3 regions of the Alkalibacterium psychrotolerans genome follow, and region 3 is predicted to be linked to each of the others. Evidence: riboswitches for the same ligand, from Rfam matches in the RefSeq annotation. Region 3 holds a riboswitch; each other region holds the start of a gene.

Region 1 (6,051 bases), on a different contig from region 3:
CTGTGCCTGCTGTTTGTCATAGATAAAAGCAGTTATTTCAAAATTCAGGCGAAAGCTTCTAATGTCAAAATTAGCCGTACCAATAGACAGCAGTTCTTCATCAATGACAAGTGTCTTGGAGTGCATAAAGCCCTTATCATAGACTAGGACCTGTGCACCTAGCTCTATGAGTTCCCCTACAAAACTCAACGTGGCACGATATATCAGGGGATGGTCAGGCTTGTTTGGAATCATCACTTTAACATCAACGCCAGACATTATTGCTATTTTTATGGCCTCCATCAATCCCTCATCCGGGATAAAATACGGGGTCTGAATATAGATTGATTTTTTCGCCATACTGATCATTTTGATAAAGCCTTTTTTTATCGCCTCAGAAGTATCGTCCGGTCCGCTGGACACGATTTGAATATGACTTTCTCCTATTCCTGAACTATCCGGGAAATAGCTGTCAGAATAAGCCAGTGTGTGGTAACTGACTGCGGCATTCCAGTCCATGAAAAAGCGACTCTGCAATGTTTTTACTGCATTTCCTTCGATTCTAAGATGGGTGTCTCTCCAGTATCCCATATTCTCATACAGCCCCAGATAATCATCACCTATATTAAATCCACCAGTATACCCAATCTTGCCGTCCAGTACAGCAATTTTACGGTGCATTCTAAAGTTAGTCCTGAAGTTGACTGGAATCAGTCCAGAAGCAAAAAACGGCTCAGCCACTCCTCCCAGACTTTGCAGACGATCAATAAAACCTTTTCTCATAGCTCTTGCTCCGGCAGGTTCGTATAGCAGTTTAACTTTAACGCCCTGTGCAGCTCTTTCTTCTAAAGCCTGCAGAACCTTAATGCCGACATCATCCATTCGAAAGATGAAATAAATCATGTGAATATGATGCTTTGCTGCTCTGATATCTCTAATCAGCTGGTTCATTTTATCTTCACCGTCATCAATAATCGAGAGGTTGTTTCCTTTGGTCAATGGAGCCTGATTGCTTTCCATTAGCAGACTAATTAGATCATATGGCTTTCCTTGATTTACAGTCTCCGGCACAGAAAGACTCTCTGTTTTTATCAGCTTTTTCTGTTTTGCTACAAGTTGTGATGAGCCCGTGTCTTCCAGAATTTTCTGATCAAAAATAGAGATGCGAGACAATTTTCTTCCAAAGAACAGAATGCAACTATTCCGAATCCGGGAAACAATATCAGCGCAAGCAGCCAAGCCCAGCTTGCAGCCGTATCGCGCCTGTCTTCACTGAATACTATGTAATATGCCAGCCCTGTGTTGAGTATTACGATTCCGATTACGATAGCCAAAACTATTCTCATGCGCTTCTCCTTTTTAGGTTGTTTTATTTAAACCGATTGATAAAGAAAAATCGGTGAGTTTTCAGCTTTTTTCACACTTCATGTGGTAAGACCAAGTTTTCCGACAAACAACTATGTAAGAAGAAATGGACGACTGCCGATGCCTAAGCACCCCGTCGTCCACCTGCCGCAAACTATTCGACTTTCTTATAGAATTGGAGAAAAGAGTCGACTGAACTGCTGCTTGAATATTTCCCATTTAGAATAATCCGCAATCATTTCTTTTGTCAGACTGTAAGAATCGTGCAAATCTTTCTTAAATAATTCCACTTGTTTCTTAGCCAGATAACGGTCATAAATAAAGGCGTTTACTTCAAAATTAAGTTTGAAACTTCGAATATCAAAGTTAGCTGTTCCTATGGATACGATTTCTCCATCTATTACGATAGCTTTTGAATGCAGGAAGCCTTTGTCATAAATATAAACCTCTGCACCACTTCTAATCAGTTCTTCTGCGTAACTAAGCGTGGCTCGGTAGATAAAGGGATGATCCGGTTTATTGGGAATCATGACCTTTACATCAATACCTGATAAAATAGCTACCTTGATTGTTTCCATTAAGGCTTCGTCTGGAATAAAGTAGGGTGTCTGAATTAACACAGTCTCCTTGGCCATACTAATCATCTTGATAAAGCCCTTTTTGATGGCGTGTACTTCATCATCTGGACCACTGGACACTATCTGCATATCCGTTGATCCTTTTAATGAAGAAAACGGGAAGTATGATTCTTTGTATTCAACGGTTCTGTCTTTGGCAGAAGCATTCCAGTCCATCAAGAAACGTGTTTGAAGAGACAGAACCCCATTTCCTTCAATTCTCAAATGCGTATCTCTCCAGTAGCCCATGTCTTCATACAAGCCTAAGTAGTCATCGCCAACGTTGAATCCGCCAGTATAGCCAACGGTTCCATCAATGACGACAATTTTCCGGTGATTTCGATAATTGAGGCGTAAGTTAATCAGGAAAAAACGAGACCCGAAAAACGGCTCCGCTTCTCCACCACAAGTCCTTAGTCGATCAAAGAAATGTTTGCCCAGTACTCTAGCTCCAACCGGATCGTACAGGACTTTTACTTCAACCCCCTGTTTCGCTCTTTCTTCGAGCGCATTCAATAACCTCAGACCGATGTCATCGCCTCTGAAAATATAGTACGTGACGTGAATATGGTGCTCCGCTTTCTCTATATCCCTAATCAATCTTTCAAATTTGTCTTCTCCGTCCGAGATGATCTCCACTTTGTTGCCTTTTGTCAAGACGGCATCATTACTCTCCAGGAATAAACGAACCATTTCAAACGTCTTGTCCTGGTAAGCTGACTCTGGGACATCAAGGTTTTCGGATTCTATCAGTTTTTTCTGAGACTCGACTAACTGCGGCAAGCCAATTTTTTCCTGACTCTGAAGATCAAAAATTGATTCACGAGAAATTTTTCTGCCTAAGAACAGATAAATGATAAAGCCAAATACTGGCAGCATGGTGATGACCAGTAACCAGGCCCAGATGGCCGCTATGTCTCTTTCCTTTTCTCTAAACACAGTGAAGACGGCTAATGCCGAGTTTAAGAAAATAAACCCCCAGAATAGTGAACTTAAAATTGACATGACTACCTTCCTTACCCCATCGAGGATTATTTCTTTAAGTTTACATTAGCTTTTGTCAATCTGTCCACTAAGTTTAATCAAAACAGCTATTTAGTTTTAGGGATAAAGACAAGCGGTGAACGTTTGTAGAGCATAAGGAGAACAATTATTGTCACAATTGCTGTCGAAACCATGCTCAAGCCGTTCATCACCAGTGAAAAAGCAAAGGCATTAAATCCCCAGAGTGCATAGTCACCCCAGAATATCCAGCCGGCAATAAAATGCCAGAAATACCGGCCCAGTGCACCCGCGAATACTGCAAGAATCAAATAAACAGATACTTTTCTGCTAGCATTCGACTGAATGTTACTGATAATTTCTTTCGAATAAAATCCGGCCAGTCCAATACTCGCATACGTAATTGTGTATTCGATAATAACCTGATAGACATTCAGCATATACACTGATCCGGTTACAAAATGCAGTGCTCCCCATAAAAAGCCGGCAAATATGCCAGGTTTCAAGCCGCGTCTGATAGCGTAAAAGGTCAAGGGTATCATACCGAGTGACACACTGTAGGATGATCCAATTCCTGAGGGTATCCATGATAGAACCATTGCCAAAGCAGCAAATAATGTTCCCTCTAAATATATTCTCAATTGCTTATTTTGCATAAAAAAACTCCTCCTCTAGTTTTCAACTGAACTAGGGAGGAGTGTGAAAGACATACTGAGAGCAGGCTAAAAAGCCTTGCATTATTGTCTAAAATTAAGTACTCTTCCTACGCACGCATGAACGTACAGGTTCAAAGGGTCTGAACTTCAAGTTCACTCTCAGCCAATCACATTGACTCCCCTAGTACAGTATCTGTTAACAATAATACCATGAAATTTTATTTTTAAAACGTCTATTTTGATTGACTTCCATGATAACTGGTAGAATAATCGGTCGTCTCTTCGTTTTTCTGAATAAATGAGTATTCAAGCCTTCCCGTATATCCTGTTTGATAGATCCCCAATCAAAGTCATTGTGTTTCAAATTCTTCTTCACAATGTTTCTGACAATATCTGTCGACTCATTAATAAGATCCTGGCTTTCTTTAACGAAGACAAAACCACGAGTAACGATATGCGGATCAGAAACAATTTTCTGTTTCTTTCTATCGATTGTTACAACAGCTACAAAAATACCGTCTTCTGATAGAAGTCGTCTGTCTCTCAAAACGATGTTTCCAATATCTCCAATACCAATGCCATCAATTAAAGTATTATCAGCTGGAACTTGACCGCTTTGTTTCATTTTACCTTTTGAATAACTCACAACATCTCCATTACTTAAAATAAAGATATTTGGGTAAGGAATGCCGGTCTCATTAGCCAAAGCAGCATGAGCGGCCAGCATACGGTATTCTCCCTGAATTGGTATGAAATAAGTCGGTTTCAACAGATTGATTAATAGCTGCAGATCGTTCGGTGTGGCGTGGCCGGAGGCTTTTAGATTGCCGGATAGTTTTATAACTGTTGCCCCAGCTCTATAAATTAAATTCTCCGTTTCAGCTACCATAACTTCCATTGCTGTCGAAGGGCTTGTTGCTATGAAGACAAGGTCGCCATCTTTTATATTAACCTGATCATGGTTTTGAGTGGCCATTCTGTTCAGCGTCTTAATTGGTTCACCAGCTGAACCCGTTTCTAAAATAAGAATTTCATTATCGTCATACTTCTCAATTGTATCAACGGGAACAATCAAATTGTCATCCGGCAAAGTCAGCTTATCCAGTTCCATTGCAGTAGTCAGAATATCTTCCAGATTTTTACCTGTAATGAAGACCTTTCTACCTGACCGGTGTGCAGCATTTAAGACTTGCTGAATTCTTAAAATGTTGCTGGCAACTGCAGCGACGATGATGCGACTGCTCGTTTCCTGGAAAATATCGAGCACTTCTTCCTGTACTTTCTTTTCCGAAACGTTTTCAGCGATACTTTCAGCTTCTCCTGAATCACTTAAAACAGCTAAGACGCCCTCTTTACCTAAATCGGCGAGCTGAGACAAGTCAGTATGATACATATCCTGAGCACTTTGATCAAACTTAAAGTTCCCTGTGTACACGATGTTACCTTCCGATGTGTGCACGGCTATTCCCATGGAGTCCGGGATTGTATGGGTTGTACGGAAAAACTTGACGGATGTCCCATTAAAGTCAATTTCAGTGTGTTCATCTATAACATGAAAATCTTCAAATGAAGGATTGAAACTTGATTTTTCCACAAAAAGCTTGGCCAATGCTATCGTTAGTTCCGAACCAAATACTGGCACCTGGAATGTATCCAAGAAGTATGGCAGCGCGCCAATGGCATCTTCGTGTCCGTGTGTTAGAAATACACCGGCTATTCTGTCTTTATTTTCCTCCAGATATGTGAAATCTGGTATAACTGCATCGATTCCAAACAGTTCATCCTCTGGATAAATCAGCCCGCAGTCCAAAACGAATATATCGTCACCAGATTCTATGACATATAAGTTTTTTCCGTTCTCTCTTACTCCTCCAAGAGGAATAATCTTAATATTACTCACTATTTTTCCACCTCTAATACGCTTTTTTAAAGCATTTTATTTATAGTATTTTTCACCTATGTAACTATCCGTTCATTAGTTTACTTCATTTAGTATAGCACAGATATAGGCAAATGCCTACTTATCCGGTATACTGGCTCTAGCTGAACTTATATATCTGGAGGTTACTGTGTTGTCCCAAACTAAACTATTGGAAATGATAAAACTGAATAATTCAACCCCTTACCCCATTAGCAACTTTGCTGATGAACTGTCGCTTTCAACGTCGGACATTTGCGAAATGCTTCATGAACTCATTGATTTAGGCTACCCGCTGGAGGTTACTGAATCCACTGTCGCCTTATCTACTCCCATGATTAGTCAGTCCATAGTAAAGGCAAAGCTTAAAGAACGAAATTTTTTATATACGACGCTCTTTTACCCTCGTATTGAATCAACCAATACTGAAGCCCTCAAAAATCTATCAGAACTTTCAGATCGGACGGTTCTATTAACTGATTACCAATATAAAGGTAAAGGCCGATTAGGTCGA
Region 2 (6,051 bases), on a different contig from region 3:
TTGAACTGGATTTCTGTTTAATTCTAGCTCATCCAGCCAGATTCCTTCTTCTATCAATCGACTAATTTTATCCTGCTGATTGGTCAGCTCAGACAAATCCGTGAGCTGCTGATTGCCAGCCATCAGAAGCCAGCGGTCTACACCCATCCACCTTTTGACGTGATGGTCGATAATCAGAACAGCTTTCCCATTGGCAGTCAGCTCTTTGATATAGCTAGTATAAGTCTGCATCGTGTCTTCATCCATATTGGCAAAGGGTTCATCCATGATAAAGAGCGGCACATCGGTCAGCGAGGCACAGACAAAAGCTGCTTTCTGCAGTTCCCCTCCAGACAAGTCGTCAAAAGATCGGTCCAGCAAATCAGTCAGTTGAAAGGCAGCTGCTTTCTCCTCGATGATGCCGTTAATTTCTGATAGAGGTGTCCGGGTATTTTCCAGGCAGAAGACCATTTCCTCTCTCAACGTTCGCATGGAAAATGACAGCCGCGCATTCTGGAAAATCGTCTGCACTTTGTCTGAGCGCTCCACTACCGACTGCCCGCTTATATCCTGATCTTTTATGGCAAGTCGGCCAACAGACTGTTTTCCACCGTACTCAGGATAATAGCCGTTTATCAAATTAGCCAGGGTGCTCTTCCCACTGCCACTTCTCCCGCAGAGAAGGACGGTCTCACCCGCTTGAATATCAAGACTGACTTGGTCAATCAACTTTTTTCCTTCTATTTCAAATGTCAAATTTTCAATTGACAGAACCGTTTCACTCAACGGCTTCACTGGCTTTCAGGTTGTGATTCAATACGCCGGCTTCATCCAGCTTGTCGCACAACCATTTCGCCACGAAACCGGTGAAGAACAAGGCGCTCGACAGACGGATGACGAAAATCGCCAGGACGATACCCCCGTTCATAGCCAGGTAGTTGTCCCTGTAACCTGTCCAGACAAAGGAGAATAGTGTGGTAATCACGGCAGCCAGCATCGATACTTTATAGGTATATTTTTCATACCGAGTAGCAAAGAAGGCCAGCTCGACGCCCATCCCCTGAATAAAAGCGGAAATCAGTACGATGGCTCCGAACATATTCCCTAAAAGAATCTGCACGAGTGCAGTGGCCACTTCAGTGACAACACCGACTACCGGTTTTCTAATCATGTAGGTAGTGACGAGGGCTGCCGAGTACCAGATACCATAAAAAGGTTCATAGCCGAGTATGCCGAGTCCCATCGGTGTCAGTACAGCAGTCAAAGCCGTTCCTGCATATACAGCCATTAAAAAGACAATCCCAAAAACAACGGCAATCAGTGACATGAGTAAATAGTCTCTGAGACTTAATGGTTTTCTGTTCATTGGACATCTCCTTCTGGTACATTGCAGTGCAGAGTGAACTGGCTGACGTAGTGACTGACTTCTTTACCTACAGTGTTGGAGACATATTCTAAATAGTCGAAGACTTCCTGTGAGCTGCCGCCCAGATTAGTGCCGTAATGACCAGATCCGGTCACCACACCGCGGTCAATACCTTCGTTGACCACTTTTGCAATGGTGCCCATGTAATTGTCCGAGCCCATTGGATATAAGGCAAATTTTCCGATAACCGGGAAGTCGATAGCTTTTGTTTCTTCATTGTTGACGCGTGGGTTATCCATTTCCAGTGTGTAATCACTGTCTGAATCACCAGGACAGCCTTTTGAAACAGTAGCCTCCAGCGTCATATGCACGCCTTCTTTATAGGCATAGAGATACGCCGCTTTCAGTGCATCAAAGACAGCTTCTTCTTTTCCCCGGTAAACGGTAGAAATATGATCAGTCTCCGCCCATACTTTCGATAAATCGACTTGCTTGATTGCCCCCAAAATAATTGAGAAAAAATCATCACTCATTGGTGATAAGTTAAACCGTGCGCCAGTGGTTTCCATAGTGGAACCAGGCTTTCCAGCTGCACAACTTCCGTAGTTGACATAGTTTTTTGACATAAAAAAATACTCCTCCAAACGAAAAAAATCCATAGGAAAGAGCCATAATATATAAGATACTTCCTACGCAGCCATTACGCTGATCAGGTTACTGGTCTGATATACATCACTCTCAGCCTCCAATTCGAGACTCCCAGGATCTTCCGTATTTAATTTTTTATTCCATAGTTACTATACCAAGTCACAGGAATGATTACAATACATTTTTAACTATTCAAAGCATTTTACCAACAATTGCTTACTTTTCTAACAGCTTTACCTGCATAATCCAGTCCAGCTGCTTATCTTCTCCCATGTAAAAAGAGTGCGTTCCGACTTTCTCGAATCCTTTTGTTCTATAAAAAGCTTTCGCCGGTTCATTATGCTCCCACACACCCAACCAGACACTTGTGCAGTCTTGCTTTTCAGCCATTTCGAAAGCCTTATCTAGCATTATTGATCCCAAGCCTTTACGCTTATAGTCTTTTCGAATATAAATCCGCTCGATTTCCAAGCCAGCCGGGGCAATATTCTCTGTCTGCGCTTCTTTAAGATTAAGCTTCATATAGCCAGCCAGCTCATCTTCAAAGTATAGAAAATAGAAAAAGGCGTTATCGTTTTCAAGTTCCGCTTTCAACTTTTCTTTACTACAGGCAGTAGACAAGTAATCAGCCATATCCTGTTCAGTATTATCTTTCTCGAATGTGTCCTTGAATGTTTCAATGCTAATTGACTGAAGTGTCTCCAGCTCGTTCAGTCCGACTCTTTCAAATCTTATCTGCATTTTTTCTTCCTCTTTTATTATTTAGTCTAATTTCTGAATTCAGTAAAATACAGTTCTGATTGATCTACTGCGCCTCTTAGTCTGTATAATTTGGTCTGGGCATTCCCTATCTGACCTTGAGTGACTAACCCTTTGTCTTCCAGTTGTTTACCAACTGAAATGAACTGATCTTCGTTCAACTCAATATCAGTATAGGTTTGCCATACTCGTCTACCGTTGTCCAGAATCGGAGCCCCTTCTTCAGTTAGGGCCGGGTTAGGGGCGCGGTATTCTCCCAGGTGCATCGCCGTCGACGTATCATAATCCGTTCCAACAGCTAAAACCAGGGCATCTTTATCGTAAAGCTTTTTCAGAGGAGACTGCTCTCCCAAGCCAAAGTTGAGGCTGTGGTCTGCTGTCAGTTCTTCCGCCTCTTTTCCCCAGGCACAGAAGGATACCGCTGGATGACTGCTTCTCTTCACATTCGGATAGGTTCGGAACAAGTCAGCCACTACTCCCATCGACGGACAAGGTGTTTTATCCGGATCAAAAGCAGGCATTGTTTCCCGAATAGTCTCCCACCAGCTTTCCGGAACGGGTGGGTTCTGCCAGTTAGACGGCTCGCTCCAGTCTCCCGGCTGTGCTGGCATAATTAAAGTGCCGACTTCCGGATCAATCACGGTCATCAATGCATCTATAAATGCGGCTGCACCACCGTTAACCCAGCCGACTTTTGATAAAGAGCTATGCACCAGAACAATAGCATCTTTCTTTAAGCCCAGCTCCTTCAACTCTTTTGCAATCGACTGCACAGTGTTTGGATAGCGGGTTCGTTTTATCAGGTCTTCTCCCAAAACGTTCACTTCCTTATTTTATTTACTATTTATGTAAAAAGCCTGCATCAAAAGCAATGATCCAGGCTTTTTCTCTTCTTTATTTTAATCTTCTGATGGAACGATTTCAATGGTCTCAGAGGCCAGCTGAAGTTTATTTTCAGATGCTTTAATTCGTTTCAATATCATTCGGAAGAGCTCGTCTCTGATTTTACGGCGTTCTCTAGTACCTACAACATACCTGAGGCTGACTTTAACCCAGTTGTCATCAAATGAGACAAACACCTGGGGTTTCAGTGAAGCATTCTCTATTCTAAATCGACGTTTCATCTCTGTCCATTCTCTTTCAGACTGTTCATGATACGTTCCAATGACCTCATCAGCTACCTCCAAAAGCATGGCCCTTGCATAGTCAATGTCACTGTTGAACCGAAGGGGAATATGGATTTCATCCCATAGAAACTGAAAATCAGCGGTGTAATTGTATACAGGAGCCGTAAAAATGGAGCTATTCGCCACACGGACAATTCTGCCGGTGTACTGGTCACCATCCACCCATTCTTCCATTTCCATCAAAGTCGTCCGCAGCACGCCAATATCGATGACGTCTCCTTTGGTGCTTCCTAGGAGCACTCGGTCGCCTGTGTTGAAAAAGTCTCCAAATAAAATGGCAAACCAGCCGGCAAAGCTGACGATGACTTCTCTCAAAGCATAGGTAACCCCGGCACCCGCCAACCCAATGGCTGTTGTAAAGCCAGTCAGGTTACTTCCAAATATGTAGAGAAAGAGTATGGCCAGCATGAGGTTATTTATCCACTTGGCTACCTTGCGCGTCACATACCAGTTACTCGTGTTTTTCAGCCGGTTGTACATACGGTTCATCAAAAAGCGTCTCAGTATAAGCAGAACCACTGATACTAAAGCAAAAATAATGATGTTAGCAATAATTGGATAAGCCTCTGCGTATGTTCGTATCGTCTGCAAGTGTATTCACGTCCTTAACGTTTATGACATACTGGATAATGCTCTATTTCTCTCAGTTTATCATTAAGCGTATTCTTTTTTGAGAATTTGCACTCGACACCTGTGTTCTGGGAGAAGCATTCGGCTGGTTGGATGTCTGGACGTCAGGATGGACAACTCGCTCTTCCACGACTCTCTCAGTTGGCTAGTTAGACGTCAGGATGGTCAACTCACTCTTCCCATGCTCTCTCAGTTAGATAGCTGGGCGCCAGGATGGGCAACTCGCTCTTCCCATGCTCTCTCAGTTAGATAGCTGGACGCCAGGATGGACAACTCGCTCTTCCCATGCTCTCTCAGTTGGCTAGCTGGGCGCCAGGATGGGCAACTCGCTCTTCCACGACTCTCTCAGTTGGCTAGCTACACGTCAGGATGGTCAACTCACTCTTCCCATGCTCTCTCAGTTAGATAGCTGGACGCCAGGATGGACAACTCGCTCTTCCCATGCTCTCTCAGTTAGATAGCTGGACGCCAGGATGGACAACTCGCTCTTCCCATGCTCTCTCAGTTAGATAGCTGGGCGCCAGGATGGTCAACTCGCTCTTCCACGACTCTCTCAGTTGGCTAGCTAAGATAATTGATTTCATGATGAGAGATAAAAATCTGTAGATTTTTATCTACCTATTTGATTCAATCAAGTGAAAAGCCCGCTTGACTGCTCTCTCAAGAAGGATAGGACCATTAGTCATGGCTTCTTTTAAAGACATTGGTGCATCAACAATTGGCAGGATTGCTTTAATCCCTTCTTCAGGAAAATGAGTTAAGCCTTCTTCAATTTTTCCGGCAAAGACTAGCACTGATACGCCTGATTTTTTTGACATGCGGCTTATGCCAATCGGAACCTTACCTTGGAGTGATTGATTATCAAATTTACCTTCTCCGGTTATAACCCAGTCTGCATCCTCCAGCAGCAGATGCAACTTTCCCCGTTCAGCTAATAAGGTAAGCCCACTTTGAAACTTGCATTGAAAGAAAGACTGAACCGCAAACCCAATACCGCCTGCGGCTCCTGCCCCTGCTTCATATTTATGGTCTGTACCAGTGGCCCGACTGATTAGTTCTGCATAATGAACCAGAGTCTTTTCGTAATGCGACATCTCTTCCTTCAAGAGACCTTTTTGTTCACCAAAAACCGAAACGGCTCCATTTTCTCCCAGCAAGGGATTGGACACATCCGAAGCCATTTCAATGGTTACTTTTTTCAGCCGCTCATCAAGATGAGTGGTATCAATAGATTGCACCTCTGCCAAATTGACGGGCAGTATCGGTAAGGGCTCATTGTCTGCATCTTTAAATGTCACACCTAGAGCCTGAAGCATGCCTATTCCCCCATCAACTGTTGCGCTCCCACCCAAGCCAAGAATGATGGTTTCTGCACCGTAATCAAGTGCGTGCTTAATCTGCTCACCGACACCAAAACTTGTATGATTTCTAGGATGGAAAGTGTCTTCTTTCGCCTGAATGATGCCGGCTCCTTCAGCGACT
Region 3 (6,051 bases):
GTTCTGATTGAACCAGGCGGACCCTTGAACATGAACGAGAACAGGATATGTCGCGTTCTCCATGCCGTGCTGATCGGGATAGACGAGCTTGATATGGAGATTACACCCGTTTTTCCGTGTATAAACGATGTCTTCTCTGTCCATATGGGCCAGGACATTTGTTAAATCAGCCTCGATAGTTTTCATACCGGAAGCTGTCGCTTGGGACTTTAGAATAGATAAGTTTTCTTCTGTCATTTTGTGAAGGACACACCTTTCGTAAGTAACTGTCTATTTTGAGTGTAAGCGACTTGTCAGGACGTGTCAATTGCGAGTGTAACCGGTTGTGTTTAAAAATGAAAAAAGCACAGATCCTCTATTAGCGAGGTATCTGTGCTGGCATACTTAATCTAGAATAATCATTCTGAACTCGTTGTCGTCGTTTACTTCCCCTTCGACTGCTTGTCCTTCTTCGACGAAAGGCAGTGAATCATGAAGCGTAATGTCGGCTTTATAAATGCTACCATCAATCATGAAGTAGTAAATCGTATTTCCGGAAACGACTGCCTGAGAAATGTTTTCAACCTGTCCTTCAATAAAGGTCAAGGCTTCCTCATCCATCTCGACAATCTCATCGAGGTCGTCCCCTTCGCTGTCGGACACGCTGCGTCCGTTCAGTTGGGCAATCAGTCCGTCAACAGTTTCACTTGTAATAACGCGCTGATAGTCCTGTGCATCCACTAAGGCATAGGAGCGCACTAAACCGGAATCATCTTTTAGAGATGAAATGTAATAAGGTCGTTCATTCAAGCTAATCAGCAGCGGGAACATTGAAGTAAAGCGCATCTGCTGCAGAGAGCCTTCCGCAGAATCCATGGCTGAAAATTCATCAGCTGACGTCACCGGATAGTACTCTGCTGCTTTCGTCCGCAGGTTAACCAGATAAAAGCCGATGTTCGATGCATCTCGGTTGATGGATGTCACGCCGGTATAGAGGTAGACATCATCATTCATTGGAATATAGTTATATCCGTCAGTTGTTCGGGTGACACCTCTTTTGGCAAACACAGAGTTCAGGAAGCCGTCGCTGTACTGTCCACGGTAATTGAGCTGTTCCAAAATGAGATTTGCTGAGTAAACCCGGTCCACCCATGATGGCATATTGCCCAAATCATAGTCTTCTGTTTCACCTGTTACGGCGTCCAGAATAATCAGACCGGTCGGTTCAAGCTGTCTGAACCAGAAGGCATTCTCATACGTGGTGGCAATGTAGTAAGGGTGCCCGTCGTCATCGACTTCAAATGACGGATTTTCAAACAGTGTGGTCGGGTATCTGAAACGCAAATGACGTTTGACGTTTCGGTTTAAGACTTCTGAGTCAGAATATTTAATGTTTTCTTCCAAGTCCCCCACTTCAACAGCCCCGGAAACCATGTCCACTTTCAGGTAGTTGGGGATTCCTTCGCTTCGGTTATTAAACCAGCGAACAAAACTGGCGTACTGCAGAGGGGTGACGCGGTACGGATTATTATCGATATTAATTTGTGTATAGGTCTCTGCTGGTACAAATTGGGATACCAACTCACTCATGGAACCGATGCGGCGGTCTCCCAGGCGCTGTGCAGTATCTCTGTCCATCATAGGAATAGAGGATTCATCCATGCTTGGAAAATTCGTCTCAAAACTTTTTTCCTCTACCTCGATAAGCTCGGCATAATCAGTCGAACGGAAAATTACACCATTGACCAGATTCCCGATGCCAATGACAAGAACAAGGACAATCGGTAAGGCAAGCAGGCCATACTTGATTAGTTTGTTTTTGACGCCGATCTGATCGATGCTGACTTCAATCGAAATAACGATGATAGACAACATTAAAAGCAAAAATCTGAACTGCTGAGAATGGATATTTAATGCGGGTGTCGTTATGTAAAAGACAATCAGTGCAGTGATAAACAGTCCGATATACGAACTGATACGTTTTCTAATGGGTGACATTGAATCTTCCTTTTCTGTTGACAAATTTACCTGTTCCAGACTTATCTAAAATTAGGCACCTCTTTAGTATAACGAATTGTGAGTTTTACACAATGTTTTTTGAAAAGACGGTCAAATAAAGGGCTGTTTAGATAGTTTTGGCCGGCCAAAACTTCCTTTTAATAATCGAAAGCGTCGAGTAGTGAGCTGAACTACATTTTTTCGGAAAATTCTTTAGTTTATCTTAGTGAATGAAGACTGAACTTTACGTCAACACAAAAAAGTGAAGTTCAGCACTCCCATCAGAAGCTGAACGCCACTTTTCCACTAATTTATTTAGTTAAGCTGGCTGATTACTTTTCCAGGACGAAATAAATTGCTCAGCTTCGTCTTTTGGATTGTCCGCCTGGGATAAGGCTGAGACAACGAAAAAGCCGTCTATGCCGGTCTGCGCCAGCTGGGGAATGTGATGCAGCTTCACGCCACCGCCAATCACCACAGGAATGGGGCTGATTTTTGCCAGTTCGGCTATCTCGTCATACGAACGCGTAATGACCTGTCCGGAAGCTGTGGCCCCGCAGTCGGGTTTCGTTTCTGTTTCATGCAGCGGCCCTCCACCGAAGTAGTCAATTATGTCCGTGTTCTCACTTTTTACATAGTCGAACAATTGTTCCGTACGCGTTGAAAGGCCAATTACGGCATCTTCGCCTAAATACTTCCGGCAGACATCTACCGGTATATCCGACTGACCGACATGAATGCCATCGACTTTGATGCCTTGTTCTCTAGCAGCCAGGACCACGTCGAGCCGGTCATCCACCAGTAAGGTCACTTCATCTCCGCGGCCACTTTCTTCTATTACATCAGCGGCTTCTTTAGTGAGTTGAATCAGTTCTCTGGCAGATGCCACTTTCGAGCGAATCTGGATGCAGGTAAAACCAGCCTCCACCACCTCTTTAATAATAGGCGCGACCTCTCTGCCGTTGGTATTTTCAGGACCAACGACAAAGTAAGCAGACACGTCCACTTTTGACTCCCTAGGCATCGGGCTCACCTAAACGGTCATTAATTTTGTCCACTTTTGAATGGAGAGTATTCTCGTGGCCTGGACGAATATCGGCTTTCAAAACGACTTCTGTGCGAATGCCTTTATCCGTCAGAACCTGCGTGGCTTCTTTGACAACTTTCATGACCTCATCCCATGGCCCTTCAATTTCTGTAAACATGGATGTGGTGCGGTTAGGCAGGCCGGACTCACGAATGACTTTGACAATTTCTGCAACCTGATCAGCCAGTTCATCTTCTGATCCGACAGGTGCAATAGCAACAGCTACAAGTGTGTTCATATTAATCGACTCCTTTCACTTCAAATGGATTTGTGGCAATGTCTTCGGGTGTAGCTTTATACAGTTCGTCTAAAAATGCAGTCTGAAAGCTGGCTGGCGCATCCACTGTGTCTTCTGCCCGCTGGCCGCTGACGTTAAAGGCCTGGACAGCTGTTAAAGCAGCGACAAAGGGGCTGGCACTGGTCAAGTAGACCGCAGCGGCGCCTCCTAGTGCACAGCCGCCACCGGTAATCTTCCCGAGGAAATGAGAGCCACCGGTACTTTCAGCCATAAGTGTTCCGTCGGTTACAAAGTCGACTTCTCCGGAAACAATGACAGCACCCCCGGTCCATTGAGCCAGTGAGACAGCTGCAGCTTTCGCTTCCTCTACCTGATTGGTCGAATCGACGCCGCGAACTTGAGATTCACCGCTCCCGCCTTCCAGTTCCCAAAGGCCGGCTAAAGCAATGACTTCAGAGGCGTTTCCTTTGATAATCGTTGGTTTGTAGTCTTTAAACAGTTTCAGCATATCTGTCCGGAGCTGACCAATGCCGATAGCGACTGGGTCCAGCACCCAAGGCTTGTGAGCATTTTTCAGCGCCTTGACGGTTTGGGGCAGGGTTTCTTCGTAAATCGGCATCAGTGTGCCCATATTGATATAAGTCGCACCGCCGGCTTTCGCGAGAAACTCCCCTTCATCCGGCAAATAGACCATCGCAGCTGATCCGCCTGTAGCAATTTGTGTGTTGGCCACAAAGTTAATGGTGACAGAATTAGTGATGGAACCGGCCATCGGGTTGGTGTCCTTCACTGTCTGAACGGTTTTGGTCATGTCTTTGATTAGTGAATCTTTAGTCATGAATGAATCGATCCTCTCTTTTTTTGTAATAAAAAAGGGCTCAGCTACTGTGAAGTAGACAAGCACCGGAAAGTCAATAATGGCTCATATTGATCCCTACGCTAGTCTGAACTAACAGGTTCAAAGGGTCAGGTTTAACCTTCTCAACTCCAAGGAGTCCCCCTTCAATATATCGAAGCTATTCAACTGTTATGTGTAAAAAGCACTGAATTCCTTTTCCATGTCCAGTTTACCATAAGTTAAGATTCTGACAAAACGATAGTCGAGAGAAAACGTGCCGTTTTCTTACCTTATAATCTTTAAAATCGTTTTTGTGCATGGACTCGGCTCGCTGCTTTTCTTCAGTTGCCGGTCAAACGACTTTAGACCCGGAACTCAGTGAACGCTTGTTTTTCGGTTACAGGTCAACGCTCGTTTGCCCCGTACTGGCTGACCGATTTTTTTTGAGATACGGGTCAAAGCCTCTTTCCCCCTGAACTCAACCGAATCAGCTGCTTCAGTAACGGGTCTAATCACCTTTGCCCCCGAACCCGACTCTATCCAGTTGTCAAGTATAGGGTCAACGAGTCGTTCCCCCCTTATTCACTTTGCTGTACGGCTTGAGTCACCGGGCAACACACTCAATTAGCCACCAACCAGCTTTTTTGTCCTTTAAAAAATGAAAAAAGATGCCCGCTACAGTAGCGGACATCTTCCTTATTGCTTAATACAGTTCGTAGACTACGTCGAACAAGTCTTTTTCCTTTTCTATCTGAGCTTTATTACCAATGACAGAAACGGTGCTGTCTTTGATCAACTCGGCGTAAGCTTCATGCAGTGCAGACAAGGCGTCTGACTCACTTTCCAGAATTTCAGTTTTCAGTTGAACCAAATCTTCTTTTGAAATGCCGCGCTGGTAGCGGGAGAATGCCGTCATGCCTCGGTTTTGGGCTGATTTCGGCTGCTCTAAAGGACTCAGTGTTCCGATAATATACTTCAAGAGTTCGGATTCGCTCAACTCAAGTTCTTTGACGAAGGCCGGTAAAGCCTTGTACGTATCCAGTGTCTTCGTTATATTCGGATCGCGGTAGGAAGCCAAGGCAACATTGCCGTTGCGTCTGTGCAGATACAGCGAGCCGTATGCGCCCCCTTTCACACGAATATTGTTCCACAGATAGTCAAACTTGAAGGCGGTCGACAGGACTTGCGTTTCGCCAGTGTAATCCAGTTTTCCACGGGCATTGGCGGCGAGGCCGACATAGTTCACGTCTTGCGCTGTGACAAAGGCTTCATTCTGTCTCTGCCCTGCTTCAAACTGGGCCGGATCACCTAAGTCTGTATCAGGCAGGTCAGAAAAGGCGTCTTTAAATACCGCTTTGACCTGCTCGCTTTGCTTTCGGTCACCAACATAAAGCACATTAAATCGGCGTTTAGACAACAGTCTGGTCAAAATATCGGCCAAGTCAGTACTTAGTGCTGATTCAGCGTCTCCTTTAATCTCATCACGAACGTCTTTTAAATAGTTGAACTGGTCAATGCCATTCAGTTTTTCGCCTAGTTTGGACAAAGGCTTCACTTGACTGAGCGCACGGTTGGCTGCAATCACATGAGCTCTGAAATTGATGCGATTTTCGAAATCACTGATATAGCTTTGAACCAGCTTATAGATTTCCGTTTGATCGGTAAATTGGGTTGTCGTCATGACTTCCTTCATTAATTCAGCCAGTTTTGGCAGAGACTGACTGAGCGCTTTTCCAAACAATGCAAAGTAAGGTTTCAAATGGCCTTCCTTGTCTTCAAAAATGGTTACCGTCCCGTTAATGCCTCCAGTGTGCGTGTCCAATTCAGTTTGCAGTGAGGTCGCATCATAGTTCTCTGTATCCAGCTCACCCAGCAAGTCGCTCAGTAAACTTAGTGTTTCATAGTCATCTG

Evidence for each region. Region 3 has a riboswitch for thiamine pyrophosphate ahead of thiM (hydroxyethylthiazole kinase). Riboswitches for the same ligand answer to the same signal wherever they lie in the genome.
Region 1: it holds a riboswitch for thiamine pyrophosphate, as region 3 does, so the genes downstream of both, thiT (energy-coupled thiamine transporter ThiT) here and thiM (hydroxyethylthiazole kinase) in region 3, are expected to answer to the same signal.
Region 2: it holds a riboswitch for thiamine pyrophosphate, as region 3 does, so the genes downstream of both, ACYVLS_RS01565 (YkoF family thiamine/hydroxymethylpyrimidine-binding protein) here and thiM (hydroxyethylthiazole kinase) in region 3, are expected to answer to the same signal.

Annotation. Positions count from the first base shown of each region.
Region 1 covers NZ_BAAGPH010000001.1:13,364-19,414, reverse strand. Annotated here, with positions in the region: gene cls (cardiolipin synthase) at 1-1,152, opposite strand, end outside; gene ACYVLS_RS00080 (PLDc N-terminal domain-containing protein) at 1,089-1,325, opposite strand; gene cls (cardiolipin synthase) at 1,512-2,966, opposite strand; gene thiT (energy-coupled thiamine transporter ThiT) at 3,053-3,619, opposite strand; TPP riboswitch at 3,706-3,812, opposite strand; gene ACYVLS_RS00065 (ribonuclease J) at 3,816-5,519, opposite strand; gene ACYVLS_RS00060 (biotin--[acetyl-CoA-carboxylase] ligase) at 5,692-6,051, shown strand, end outside.
Region 2 covers NZ_BAAGPH010000006.1:80,914-86,964, reverse strand. Annotated here, with positions in the region: gene ACYVLS_RS01575 (ABC transporter ATP-binding protein) at 1-708, opposite strand, end outside; gene ACYVLS_RS01570 (ECF transporter S component) at 758-1,345, opposite strand; gene ACYVLS_RS01565 (YkoF family thiamine/hydroxymethylpyrimidine-binding protein) at 1,342-1,971, opposite strand; TPP riboswitch at 2,014-2,118, opposite strand; gene ACYVLS_RS01560 (GNAT family N-acetyltransferase) at 2,210-2,734, opposite strand; gene ACYVLS_RS01555 (AAC(3) family N-acetyltransferase) at 2,761-3,567, opposite strand; gene ACYVLS_RS01550 (mechanosensitive ion channel family protein) at 3,652-4,530, opposite strand; gene ACYVLS_RS01545 (glycerate kinase family protein) at 5,184-6,051, opposite strand, start outside.
Region 3 covers NZ_BAAGPH010000047.1:48,362-54,412, reverse strand. Annotated here, with positions in the region: gene ACYVLS_RS08780 (alpha/beta hydrolase fold domain-containing protein) at 1-237, opposite strand, end outside; gene ACYVLS_RS08775 (hypothetical protein) at 385-1,977, opposite strand; gene ACYVLS_RS08770 (thiamine phosphate synthase) at 2,297-3,001, opposite strand; gene ACYVLS_RS08765 (MTH1187 family thiamine-binding protein) at 2,994-3,302, opposite strand; gene thiM (hydroxyethylthiazole kinase) at 3,304-4,140, opposite strand; TPP riboswitch at 4,217-4,314, opposite strand; gene ACYVLS_RS08755 (insulinase family protein) at 4,844-6,051, opposite strand, start outside.